DNA from 3 places in the Metabacillus litoralis genome. Region 3 is predicted to be linked to each of the others. Evidence: riboswitches for the same ligand, from Rfam matches in the RefSeq annotation. Region 3 holds a riboswitch; each other region holds the start of a gene.
The links. A riboswitch is a leader RNA that binds a small molecule or an ion and turns the genes downstream of it on or off. The one in region 3 is predicted to bind S-adenosylmethionine.
Positions count from the first base shown of each region.

Region 1: it holds a riboswitch for S-adenosylmethionine, as region 3 does, so the genes downstream of both, metK (methionine adenosyltransferase) here and D9842_RS19980 (transporter substrate-binding domain-containing protein) in region 3, are expected to answer to the same signal.
Region 2: it holds a riboswitch for S-adenosylmethionine, as region 3 does, so the genes downstream of both, D9842_RS15835 (methionine ABC transporter ATP-binding protein) here and D9842_RS19980 (transporter substrate-binding domain-containing protein) in region 3, are expected to answer to the same signal.

Region 1 is NZ_CP033043.1:2,913,365-2,917,979, forward strand. It holds gene D9842_RS14485 (response regulator transcription factor) at 1-104, shown strand, start outside; gene D9842_RS14490 (sensor histidine kinase) at 88-1,524, shown strand; gene metK (methionine adenosyltransferase) at 1,550-2,746, opposite strand; SAM riboswitch class I at 2,971-3,242, opposite strand; gene pckA (phosphoenolpyruvate carboxykinase (ATP)) at 3,572-4,615, shown strand, end outside.
Region 2 is NZ_CP033043.1:3,168,023-3,172,637, forward strand. It holds gene D9842_RS15825 (MetQ/NlpA family ABC transporter substrate-binding protein) at 62-913, opposite strand; gene D9842_RS15830 (methionine ABC transporter permease) at 926-1,594, opposite strand; gene D9842_RS15835 (methionine ABC transporter ATP-binding protein) at 1,587-2,612, opposite strand; SAM riboswitch class I at 2,717-2,823, opposite strand; gene D9842_RS15840 (O-acetylhomoserine aminocarboxypropyltransferase/cysteine synthase family protein) at 3,019-4,332, opposite strand; gene D9842_RS15845 (SCP2 sterol-binding domain-containing protein) at 4,458-4,615, opposite strand, start outside.
Region 3 is NZ_CP033043.1:4,104,448-4,109,062, forward strand. It holds gene mmuM (homocysteine S-methyltransferase) at 1-183, opposite strand, end outside; gene D9842_RS19970 (amino acid ABC transporter ATP-binding protein) at 232-969, opposite strand; gene D9842_RS19975 (amino acid ABC transporter permease) at 966-1,688, opposite strand; gene D9842_RS19980 (transporter substrate-binding domain-containing protein) at 1,710-2,528, opposite strand; SAM riboswitch class I at 2,744-2,846, opposite strand; gene solA (N-methyl-L-tryptophan oxidase) at 3,034-4,176, shown strand; gene D9842_RS19990 (LysM peptidoglycan-binding domain-containing protein) at 4,315-4,615, shown strand, end outside.

The sequences.
Region 1 (4,615 bases), 1.2 Mb from region 3:
CGGTTGACACCCATATCAAAACATTGAGACTAAAGTTAGATGCTGCAGCAAACAGTATTCAAACAGTTTGGGGGGTTGGCTATAAATTTGAAGCTGAAATGTAATTGGTCATCTAGTTCGTTAAAAACAAAAATCCGCCTATTATTTGCTGTTATCCTCTGTGTTTCAATCTTGTTTTCATTTTTATTTATTCATTATTTATATCGAAATCTTTATGTAAATGAAGTGGAGCAGTCTCTTTTAAATGAAGGATTAAAGCTAGCAAGTAGTTATACATCAGGCGAAATTTCAGATGAGTTTAAGACCCATCTTAGTTGGTATAACACAATTAGTGAATCAGAGATTTTATTGGTTAATAACCCGAGAGAATTGAGTGCATGTTTACCATTTGAAATTAATCATGAGGGTTTAATTAGCGAAGAAGAGCGAAGAAACTTATTACGTGGAGAGCATTTAATCAAGATAGGCTATGAAGAAAGATTTGACCGACAAATCATGGGTGTTGTCGTGCCCTTACTTGATGATAATAAGTTAGTCGGTATTATTTATCTTTATTTACCGCTTGCCCCTATTGAAGAGGTTTTTAATAGAACAACACCTTTGTTAATTGCTGTTGGCATTATTTTCTTTTTAGTTATCTTTAAAATCGTGAATTCAATGAGCAATACGATTTTGCAACCTATCCATGAGATGAGAAAATATGCTAAAGAACTTGCTAAAGGAAACTTCAAAAATCGAATTCCCGTAAGAACGTCTGATGAAATTGGTGGATTATCCAAAACCTTTAATCAGATGTCAGAGGCATTGGATGAGTCAGATCAAAAGAAAAAAGACTTCTTAGCCAACGTCGCCCATGAACTAAGAACTCCATTAAGTTATGTAAAGGGATATAGTGAGGTGCTTCAAGAAAAACTATATGAAACTGAGGATGAAGCTGAAAAATACCTTTCCCTTATTCAGCGAGAATCTGAGAGAATGCAAAGACTTGTTAATGATTTATTAGATTTAGCTCAGCTTGAAGGAGAAAATTACCCTTTAATAAAAGAGCCTATTGCCTTCTCTCAATTAGTAAATGACACTGTGGATCGATTTTATCATCGTCTCCAAGAAAAACAATTAATCCTTCAGCAACACTTAGACGATGAAATCATTATTATAGGTAGTCATGACCGCCTACAACAAATTATATATAACCTTCTTGAAAACGCAATAAGATACTCAGATAAACCTGGAACGATCTCGATCTCTCTCTCACAAAATCAAGAAAGCATCTTCTTTTCTATTGCTGATAATGGAATCGGGATGTCAGAAGAAGATATTATGCATATTGGTGAACGTTTTTATCGTGCAGATAAAGCAAGGAACCGTAAAGAAGGCGGTACTGGGTTAGGACTAGCTATTGTAAAACAATTAGTTCTTTTGCACGGGGGTAGAATGGAATTCAATAGTAAGCTCGGCAAAGGTACTACGTTTACGCTTGTATTCCCAAACGAACTTGGCTCCAACAAAAAAGGTCTGATGTGAACATTCACATCAGACCTTTTATACCTTATTGTAATGCAGCTTTATTTAAAGCATCTGCTTTATCTGTTCTTTCCCAAGGAAGATCAAGATCATTACGGCCAAAATGTCCGTAAGCTGCAGTTTGTTTGTAAATAGGACGTCTTAAGTCAAGCATTTTAATAATTCCAGCAGGACGTAAATCGAAATTACTGCGAACAACTTCTACTAATACTTCTTCAGAAACTTTTCCTGTTCCGAACGTATCAATTGAAATAGATACTGGCTGTGCTACGCCAATTGCATATGCTAATTGAACTTCACATTTATCAGCTAAACCAGCTGCAACGATGTTTTTCGCTACATAGCGAGCTGCATATGCTGCAGAACGGTCAACCTTTGTTGCATCTTTACCAGAGAATGCTCCACCGCCATGACGTGCATATCCACCGTAAGTATCAACAATGATTTTACGTCCAGTTAATCCAGCATCTCCTTGTGGTCCACCAATAACGAAGCGACCTGTTGGATTAATAAAGTATTTTGTTTCTTCATCAATTAATTCTGCAGGAACAACAGGATTAATAACATACTCTTTTAGGTTACGCTGGATTTGCTCAAGTGTAACTTCAGGATGATGTTGAGTTGAAATAACAATTGTATCAATACGAACTGGTTTATTATTTTCATCATATTCAACAGTTACCTGTGTTTTTCCATCAGGACGTAAGTATGGAAGAATTTCATCTTTACGAACCTCTGTTAAGCGACGTGATAATTTATGTGCTAACGAAATTGGAAGTGGCATTAATTCTTTTGTTTCATTACATGCAAACCCGAACATTAAACCTTGGTCCCCTGCACCAATTGCTTCAATTTCCTCATCTGACATTTGACCTTCACGAGCTTCTAGAGCTTGGTCTACACCCATAGCGATATCTGCTGATTGCTCATCGATTGATGTTAATACAGCACAAGTTTCCGCATCAAAACCATACTTAGCACGAGTGTAACCAATGTCTTTGATTGTTTCACGGACAATTTTTGGGATATCTACATACGTACTAGTTGTAATTTCTCCTGCAACTAACACTAAACCAGTAGTAACAGAAGTTTCACACGCTACACGTGCATTTGGATCTTTTGCAATAATTGCATCAAGAATTGAATCTGAAATTTGGTCACAGATCTTATCTGGATGGCCTTCTGTTACAGATTCTGAAGTAAAAAGACGTTTTTTAGACATAATTAAAAGCTTCCTCCTCATATTCATGTTCATTCATTTGATCCGGAACTCTTCCCAAAGTATGACCTTTAGAAAATCACGTTGGCATATTTTGTGAACAGAAGTATTATGTACCTTTACCACATGCTTGTCCTGGTAAAACTCTAATGAAGAATACTTTTTTCTGTTATCAAAAAAAACCTTTCCCATGTGAGGAAAGGTTTATCATCGTTCATCGCCTTTCGCTCTTATCGATCAAGGGCTTTCGCCTTGCTTCAGGTTAGCACCTTTGCGTCGGAAAATGTCGTTCTAGATTGCGTCGGTTTAACATAGTTCCACAGATTGGTCTTTGTTGCCTAAGCAAGCTGTCGCTTGCTTGAATGATGCTCTCGCATCATTCTAGACCTAAGAAAACTGTTCAATAAAACTATATAATTAGTGCGCAGTCGCCGCTTTCCTTTGATAGCAGGTTGCTGGGTTTCATAGGGCCTGTCCCTCCACCAGCTCGGGATAAGAGAATCCGTTCAAGGACATATCATAGCGCACTAACCTATTGGTGTCAACAAAAATCGACAACTATTACCATTGATTTATTAAAATATTTGATAGATGTCTATCACTATTGTGTCCCATATCCTATAGAAATATAAATATCAATTGTTTTTCTACATTGTGCTAGTGTGATGTGTTGTACAAAGCTTAAGTTTTTCTAATAGCAAAATATTTTTTCAATTCAAAAATTTAATGATAGCAAATCACTAAATAGTATGTTTTATTAAAATTAATGTGTTATACTAATTATCAACATAAGGGAAATTATTCTTTTCTAGAAGGAAGGTAATGGGGATGAATATTACAGATATAACAAATGAGCTTAATCAGCTTGTTAATGGGGAGAATGCAAAACATAATTTATCAGTTGCACAGCTTGTTGAGAAAGTACTTGAACGTAAAGAAGGATTATTAACATCAACAGGTGCAATTCGAGCAACAACCGGAGCTTATACCGGGAGATCACCAGAGGATAAGTTTATTGTAGACGAAAGTTCAGTAAAAAGTAAAATAAATTGGGGTCCAGTGAATCAGCCTATTTCAGAAGAGGCATTTGATCGCTTATACAGTAAAATGATTTCACACCTTAAGAAACGAGATGAAATCTTTATATTTGATGGATTTGCAGGTGCTGACCCTCGCTTTCAGTTACCACTAAAAATTATAAATGAGTTTGCCTGGCATAATCTTTTTGCAAGTCAACTGTTTATTAAAGACCAAGAACAAGAAAACGAGTCAAAGGAACTACCTTTTACTATTTTATCAGCTCCTCATTTTAAAGCTGATCCAGAAGTTGATGGTACAAAATCAGAAACATTCATTATCATTTCCTTTGAGAAAAGAACGATTTTAATCGGTGGCACTGAATATGCTGGCGAAATGAAGAAATCTGTATTCTCAGTTATGAATTTATTATTACCTGAAAATAACATCCTCCCTATGCATTGCTCAGCAAATGTTGGCTTTGAAGGTGATGTTGCTCTGTTTTTTGGACTTTCTGGCACAGGGAAAACAACGTTATCTGCTGACCCTAACCGTCGTTTAATTGGTGATGATGAACATGGATGGTCTACTTCTGGCATTTTTAATATTGAAGGTGGTTGCTATGCAAAGTGTATCAACTTAACGAAAGAAAAAGAACCACAAATTTTTAATGCTATCCGTTATGGATCAGTTCTTGAAAATGTCGTTGTTGATGATGACACAAGAGAAGCTGATTACAGCAGTTCCTTTTTCACAGAAAATACTCGAGCTGCCTACTCACTAACTGCTATTGACAAAGCAATTATCCCAAGTATTGCTGGTCATCCACAAACGATTGTCTTTTTAACTGCAGAT
Region 2 (4,615 bases), 940 kb from region 3:
ACTGAAGAATCCAATAAAAAAAGAGACCTGTGTTTACAGATCTCTTAAAAGATTTCTTAAATTAGTCATTTACAGGCAGTACTGAACCTGGGTATTTTGTATTAATAAAATCCTTAATTTCTTGAGATTTTAATACTTCTACAAGAGTCTTAATCTCTTCCTTGTCTTTATCCTCACTACGAACAACAATGATGTTTGCATAAGGGTTATTTTCACCAGCTTCTAGAGCTACAGCATCTTCTGCTGGATTTAATCCTGCTGCAAGTGCGTAGTTACCATTGATAATAACTGCATCACCTTCGTTATTTTCATAAGCACTTGCCAACATTTCTGGTGCAACACTATCATCAATTTCTAGGTTTTTAGCATTTTCAACGATATCATCTTTTGTTGCATTAATTTTATCAACACCTGGATTTAATTTAATTAGACCTTTTTCTTCAAGTAGTGCTAACACGCGTCCCATTTCTGCAACGTTGTTACTCATGATAATTTTTGCACCTTCAGGTAACTCTTCAAGTGTTTTGTATTCTTTTGAGTAAATACCAAAAGGCTCAATATGAATTGCTCCAACATTTGCAAGATCAAAATCATTTTCTTTAATTGCATTGTCTAAATATGGAACATGCTGGAAATAGTTTGCATCCAGGTCACCTTCAGCAAGCGCTGGGTTAATTAATGGATAATCTGAAAACTCTTCGATGTCTAATTCAATACCTTTGTCTGCTAACAGTGGTTTTGCTTCTTCTAAAATTTCTGCATGAGGAACAGTTGTCGCTCCAACTTTTAGTACTTTCGTTTCTTGCTCAGTCCCTGTGTTTTCTTCTTGAGTTGTTTCATTTTCGCCTCCGCCACATGCAACAAGTAGAATAGCGAAAATTGTTAATACTAGTGATAAAAGATATTTTTTCATCATTTTTTCCTCCTAACGTTTATCGATAGCTTTAACTAATATATCTCCAATAAATTGGATAATAAACACAATAATTAAGATAAAAATGGTTGCTACAATGGTTACTTCAAAATTATTACGCTGGAATCCTTCTCGATAAGCAAGGTCACCAAGACCTCCAGCACCTACTACTCCGGCCATAGCTGTATAACCAACCAATGCGATTGCAGTAACTGTAATCCCTGAAACCAAAGCTGGTAAAGATTCCGGTAATAGTACTCTCAACATAATTGTCGACGTTTTTGCTCCCATCGATTTAGCTGCTTCAATAACACCTTTGTCAACTTCCCTTAAAGCAAGCTCAACCATCCTTGCGTAAAATGGAGCGGATCCAATAATTAGTGCGGGTAAAGCAGCATTTTCTCCCAGAATTGACCCAACTACAACTTTAGTGAAGGGTAAGAGTAAAATAACAAGGATAATAAACGGAATTGACCGAAATATATTTACGATTCCAGATAAAATTGTATTAAGTATACTGTTACCCCAGATATTGCCTTTTGAAGTTAAGAATAAAAGTAAACCAAGTATAATTCCTAAGAAAAAAGTGACGACAACCGAAACTCCTGTCATGTAAGTTGTTTCATAAGTTGCCTCCCATACTTTTTCCCATTTTACATTTGGAAGAAACTGATTAAGCATTCGCCAGCACCTCCACTTCTACTTGTTGTTCTCCAATATAAGCAACTGCACGGTTAATTTCATCAAGATCTCCATCTATATGCAAAAATAATGAACCATAAGAGCCATTTTGCGTTTGTGAAATTTTACCTTGTACAATATTCACTTCAATATTAAATTTCCTAATAATATTGCTAATCAATGGTCTTTCTGTACCTTCACCAACAAATGTTAGCTGAAGTACTTTTCCAGAACGATAATTTTCTAGTAGTAGGTCAATTGCTTCCTTCGTATCATCCGGCTCTGAGATTTGTTTAACGAACGTTTTTGTTATAGGTTTCTGAGGGTTTCTGAAAACATCCAATACATTTCCTTGTTCAACCACTTCACCATTTTCCATAACAGCTACTCGATGACAAATTTTACGAATGACATGCATTTCATGTGTAATTAATACGATTGTTAAGCCTAGTCGTTTATTAATATCAACAAGCAGGTCTAGAATTGAATCTGTTGTTTGGGGATCAAGTGCTGATGTAGCTTCATCACATAATAAAACCTTGGGATTATTCGCTAACGCTCTGGCAATCCCAACACGTTGTTTTTGACCACCACTAAGTTGAGAAGGGTATGCATTCTCTCTTCCTTCCAGTCCAACCAGCTTAATAAGCTCATCAACACGTTTAAGTCGTTTCGCTTTACTTACTCCTGCAATTTCTAAAGGAAATGCAATATTCTCTCTCACTGTTCTTGACCACAATAAGTTAAAGTGTTGAAAGATCATGCTTATTTCTAAGCGTGCTTTACGCAACTTTGTACCAGAAATTGAGCCAATCTGACTACCTGCCACAACGACTTCCCCACTAGTTGGTTTTTCTAGTCCATTTAACAAACGGATCAATGAACTTTTTCCGGCTCCACTATATCCTATAACTCCGAATATTTCACCTTTTTTAATTTCAAGGTTTACATTGTTAACAGCTTGAACAGAGCCGCTCTTTGTTTTATAAACTTTATTAACATTTGATAATGTTATCATTTTGTCACCTTCTTCCTTTATTCCTTTACTATTTTCTACCGTTCATTTTTTTACATATAAAAAACCTTCCTGCAAAATGAGCAGAAAGGCGCTTGAATACCTTTCTCTCATCTCTCAAAGCATCTGCTTTGTGTGAATTGGCACCATTTCAGAATGAACTGATGGTTGCCGGGCTTCATCGGGCACTTCCCTCCACCTCTCTTGATAAGAGTTAAATATTTGATTGTCTTTTTAAGTACGATTGTGATTGTATCATGTGTTGAAAATCAATGTCAATTATTTATTTTCTTAAAATAGCTTACTTTTTTCACTGTGATTTTACATTTCAAATATGAAAAGGGTTGCATTTATCTGCAACCCTTTTCAATATTATACAATAAATAATATTATTAGAATATTTCATTAATTAAGAATTTACTTTCTCCATTCCTTTTACACCTGTTGCTTCAAAAATAGCTTGATCTAAATCTTCTATTAAATCCTCTATATGTTCAATTCCTACTGATAAGCGGATCAAATCTTCTGTTACACCAGATTTCTTTAAATCTTCAACGCCTAGTTGTTGATGAGTTGTACTCGCAGGATGAATGATTAAGCTTTTCGCATCTCCAACATTTGCTACATGTGACCAAAGTTCAACGTTGTTAATAAGAGCTGCACCAGCCTCTCTTCCGCCCTTGATACCGAATACTACTACAGAACCAGCACCCTTAGGTAAGTATTTAGCAGCTAAGTCCTTCGCAGGGTGTTGGCTATTTTCAGGGTATAGAACCCACTCAACAGCTGGGTGACTTTCTAAATATTGCACCATTTTCCTTGCATTTGATACATGTTCCTTCATACGGACATGAAGGGTTTCTAGACCAAGATTAAATTGAAAGGCATTGTATGGGCTAATAGCTGGGCCTAAATCTCTTAATAACTGAACTCTCGCTTTAATAATATACGCTTGTTCTCCTAATGCTTCAGCATAAACTAAATCATGATAGCTAGGATCAGGAGTTGTAAACCCAGGGAATTTTGGACTATTCCAGTCAAATTTACCTCCATCTACAATGACTCCACCAAGAGTTGTACCATTCCCAAGCAACCATTTTGTTGCAGAATGAACAACAATGTCGGCACCATGATCGATAGGTCTGCATAGATACGGTGTGGCAAATGTGTTATCCACAATCAATGGAATTCCAGCTTCATGAGCAATTTCAGCAACTGCCTCGATATCAAGAACATCTAAGCTTGGATTTCCAATTGTCTCTGCAAAAATAGCTTTTGTTTTCGGAGTAATAGCAGATCGGAAATTTTCCGGATTCTTTGGATCAACAAAAACCGTATTGATTCCGTACTTTGGTAATGTGTTAGCAAATAAGTTATATGTACCTCCATATAATGTAGAGGCTGATACGATTTCATCACCAGAACCAGCTAGGTTTAAAACTGACAATGTAATCGCTGCCATTCCACTTGCTACAGCTAAACTTCCGATTCCACCTTCCAGTTCAGCAATTCTTTCTTCAAAGACAGATGAAGTTGGATTATGAATTCTTGTATAAATATATCCAGGCTCCTTTAATCCAAATAAATTTGCCGCATGCTCGGTATTTTCAAATAAATAAGCATTTGATTGATAAATTGGAACAGCTCTTGCACCTGTCATTGAATCTTTCTTTAACCCTCCATGAATGGTTACAGTTTCTGGGCGATAAAGTTTCTCTTTCATCTTCTTCCTCCTATTATACATTCTTAATGTCTACTAATAGGTGTGATAACAAGATGTAGTATTCTTTCCTAGACTACTTTAATGGTAATAGAAGTTGTGTTTGAAGTATATAAGAATTTTTAAGTTTAGATTAATTTAATTAAAGCCTCTAGCCTAAGAAAATCTCGATATGAGCCTTTTATTGATAATTTCCCAAACGATATAAGTTGCTTTAAACTTATCGGATGAAGAAAAACCTCTTCTAAGTCTGATTCTTCTCCTTCTATAACAAAATCAACATGAA
Region 3 (4,615 bases):
ATCTGCACCAGCTTTAAAATAATCTGTATGAACCTGCTTAATTAATTCTGGATTTTCTAATAGTATTTTGGCTGACCATAATCGATCATTTAAGTTGCATCCATAATTCTCAAGCTCAGTTGCCATAGCTCCATCAAGTATCATCATCGGGAAATCCCTTAAAATTTGTTCAATCGGGTTCATTTCATCCTTTTCCTTCCTACCGTAAAGCTACAAGAAGGAATCAAACCATTACTTCTTTAATACTTTACTTAAAAATTTCCTCGTTCTTTCAACGCTAGGATTGCTAAAAATTTGTTCTGCCGTTCCTTCTTCAAGAATTATTCCATCTTCCATAAAAACAACTCGGTCAGAGATCTCACGTGCAAAATTAAGCTCATGAGTCACAATCAGCATTGTATTTCCTTCATTTGCAACAGCTTTTATCACGGATAAAACTTCATCAACTAATTCTGGGTCGAGAGAGGAGGTTGGTTCATCAAACAATAACACTTCTGGATTTAATGCTAGCGCTCTAGCAATTCCAACCCTTTGCTGTTGTCCTCCTGAAAGCTGTGCTGGATAATGATTTAATCGATCTTTCAAGCCAACCTTTTCAAGAAGATCTTTTCCTACCTTACTAGCCTCAACTGAATTCATGCGCTTCACACTGGTCAAGCCAATCATGACATTTTGTAGCACAGTTAAATTTTTAAATAAATTATACTGTTGAAAGACCATTCCTGTTGAAGTTCTTAGTGACAAAATATCTGCCTTACCTGCTGATTGAACATCTACTCTTTTATCATTAATCTCAACAACACCACTTGTAGGAGTTTCAAGGAAATTTATACAGCGTAATAATGTTGATTTCCCTGAACCACTTGGACCTAAAATAGAAACAACTTCTCCTTTGTTAATAGAAAGATCAATCCCTTTTAACACATGCTGCTGATCAAAGTATTTATGGATATTTTCTAATTTAATCATGAGGCAATCCCTCTTTCATATCTCCGGACACGTTTCTCTACTAAAACAAGTAATCTCTCAACAACGATACATAAAATCCAGTAAATAATCGAAACAGCTATATACACTTCAAAAAAGGCCAGTCCGCGTGAGCCCATAATTTTGGCTTGTCCCATAATATCAATAACGCCAATAATAAAAACAAGGGAAGTATCCTTAATCGTACTGATGAACATATTTCCCAGGTTAGGTATTGCGACTGTTAAGGCCTGCGGGAAGATGATTTTAAGCATCATTTGGGTTGAACTCATCCCTATTGCTTTAGCCGCCTCAAACTGACCTCGATCAACAGATTCAATGGCTGATCTGATCGTTTCAGACAAATACGCACCCAAATTAATTGAAAAGGCTAATAATGCATAAATCTCTGGAGCAATAATGTTCACATCAAAATTTTGAAGCAAACCGTATTCCGTTTGAATTAAATAAATTACTTTTGGTATGCCATAAAAAACAAGATAAATCTGCACCAACAATGGTGTACCTCTAATAAAAGAAACGTAAAAAGAAGAAATTGTCTTTAATACTGGAACTTGATAGATTTTTATAAGTGCTGTGGCAAGTCCAATAAATAAACTTATAATTAATGAGCCTACCGCAATGCCAATTGTAATTGGTAACCTTGCAACAACAGCAGGAAAGCTTTCTATTAAAAAACCAATATCTAATAAATTTTCCATTTTGAATTCCCTTCTTCAACCTTATTCAGGGATATATTCTCCACCAGTCCACTTTTTCGAAAGTTCAGCTAACGTTCCATCTTCTTTCAGTTGCTTAATAACAGGATCGACCAGTGCTTTTAATTCCTCACCCTGCTTCTCATCTTTAAATACAATTCCCATATCATCTTGAACGATAGGCTGTCCAACAATCTCTACATCAAGATCATATTTTTCCAAAACCGTATTAATCATGATTGGATCATTAACATAGGCATCAATGCGTCCATTTTGTACATCTTGTAAAATCTCTGAAGGAGTACCACTTTCGCTATATTTTAGAATAATGTCATTTTCAGCTTTCTTATTATGTTCTTCTAGCAAAAGCGTATAAGAATCGCCAGCCAACGCTCCGACCTTTTTACCCTCTAAATCTTCTATTGACTTAATATCTGTTCGACCAGATTTCACAACAATGACGGTTTCTGCAGCAAAATAAGATTCATCTGTAAATAAGTATTTCTCTTCACGTTCAGGTGTTTTTGCTATTTGATCTGCAACTGCTTGAATTTTATTTGATTCTAATGCAAGAAACATACTATCCCAAGGTGTAGCAACAAATTCAAACGTATAACCATCTAGCTTTTTATCAATTTCCTTCACTACGTCAATATCATATCCAGTAAGTTCATTGTTCTCATCAGCAAAAGCAAAAGGTGGATAATCATTTTGTGTTCCAACTAAAATGACTTTATCACCTGTTTCTTCTTTTGCAGTTTCTTTTGATGAACAACCACTTACTATTCCAGCTAAGCCTAATAGTGCAATCATTGGTACAAGTAATCGAGATTTTCTTTTCATTTCATTGACTCCTTTTTTCATTATGATGTAAATATTAATTCTCACTAAATTCATAGGAATAATAGTGCTATTATAACGAATAGAATTGGTATTGCAATGATTATTTTAAATTTTATGTAAATTTCGAATTATTATATATGGCAATTTAGTCTTTCTCGGTTCTTTTATCAAACAAAAAAGCCTCCTTCAATCAGAAAGAGGCTTTTTCTATCTAAACCTTATCTCTCAGAATGAAACACTCTGCAGGAATTAGCACCTTTCATAAATGATGGTTGCTGGACGTCGTCGGGCCTGTCCCTCAGTCTCTCGTGATAAGATATTCAGTTTTTAGTATAGTATGATATTATTTAATATTAAGACTATTGTCAAACAATTTTTTACTAATATCCCATTTTTAGCAGAATTCCTATAAATTTAACCATTTAAAAGTCCAGGAATCTATTAAATTTTATTATTTTAAACATTGTAACATTACAACTGATGAAAGAGATAGGAGGCACATAGCTTGGAAAAGAAACACATTTTTGACGTAGCAATCATCGGTGCAGGAACGATGGGAATGGCAGCTGGTGCCTTTTTAGCACAACAGCAAGTAAAGACTGTGTTAATTGATGCCTTTGATCCGCCACATAATCGTGGAAGCCACCATGGAGATACTCGAATGATTCGGCATGCCTATGGTGAAGGCAGACAGTATGTAAGCTTAGTTAAACGTGCTCAACAATTATGGGAGGATTTAGAAGCACAAACTGGCTATAAGATCTTTGAGAAAACAGGTGTTATAGGACTCGGACCAAAAGACTCTGCATTTCTACAGGAAACAATTGCTGCTGCAAATAAATATGAATTGCCATTAGAGGTACTTACTAGCAATGAGGTGAAGAGAAGGTGGCCGGGATTTTCTGTTCCAGAACATTTTATTGGATGCTTTGAAGCAGAATCAGGGTTCATTTATAGTGAAAATGCTATTCAAGCCTACAAAGAAATCGCTATTCATCATGGAGCACAGCTTGAGACAAATACTCCTGTTCAGCAAATTGAAACAGATCATAAATCTTTCGTTAAAATCATAACTGAAAATAAGGTGTTTTGGGCTAAAAAGGTCATTGTTACTGCTGGTGCATGGGCATCTAAGCTGTTGCCTGATTTAGCACTTCCTATTCAGCCAACTCGTAAGGCCTTTGGCTGGTTTAACACACCTGCTGACCTTTATGATATCAGTAACTTCCCGTCTTTTTATATAGAGGATAAGGAAAATATGTGTTACGGATTTCCAAACATAGCTGGAACAGGTCTTAAAATTGGCAAATCAGATGGTGGACAAGCAATTGATCCAAACAAGCATACTCAGAATTTTGGACATTATCATACAGATGAAGAAGAGCTCCGGTTTTTCCTTAAAAACTACATGCCTGAAGCAAATGGAGCCTTGAATCAAGGTAAAACGTGTTTATATACACTTTCAAGCGACAATGATTTTATCATCGATCACCATCCTGAGCATGATCACATCATTTTTGCTTGTGGCTTTTCTGGACATGGTTTTAAATTTGCAAGTGTACTGGGAGAAGTATTAAGCGAGTTAGCTGTAATTGGACAAAGCACATTTGATCTTTCAATTTTTTCACTTAAGAGGTTTGGTAAGTAATAATTTTTCAGAATATACGAAGGCCTGTAATGTAACAGGAAGAACTTTTATTTTACTAGTTTTCTTTACTGATCATCCTTCATCAATTCAACGAATATCATAAATATGAATAGCAAAACATTCATAGGAGTGATCGTTATGCCTATCGTTGATGGTACTTCTCTTGTTTATACGGTTAAACAAGGAGACACCGTGTATTCCATAGCCTCGAGAATTGGAGGAACTGTTCCTCTCCTAGTAGAAGCAAATGCGATCTACCCTCCTGTTACAGATCCATATCTCATCTTTCCTGGAGAGGTATTAGTTATCTCAACACCTGGTAATAGACAGGTGAATCACATTGTTAGTGCTGGTGAAACACTTAATAGCATTGCTCAACGATATTCAACAAATGTAGATTTACTTCAAGGGATAAATACACAAATTATTAACCCTAACG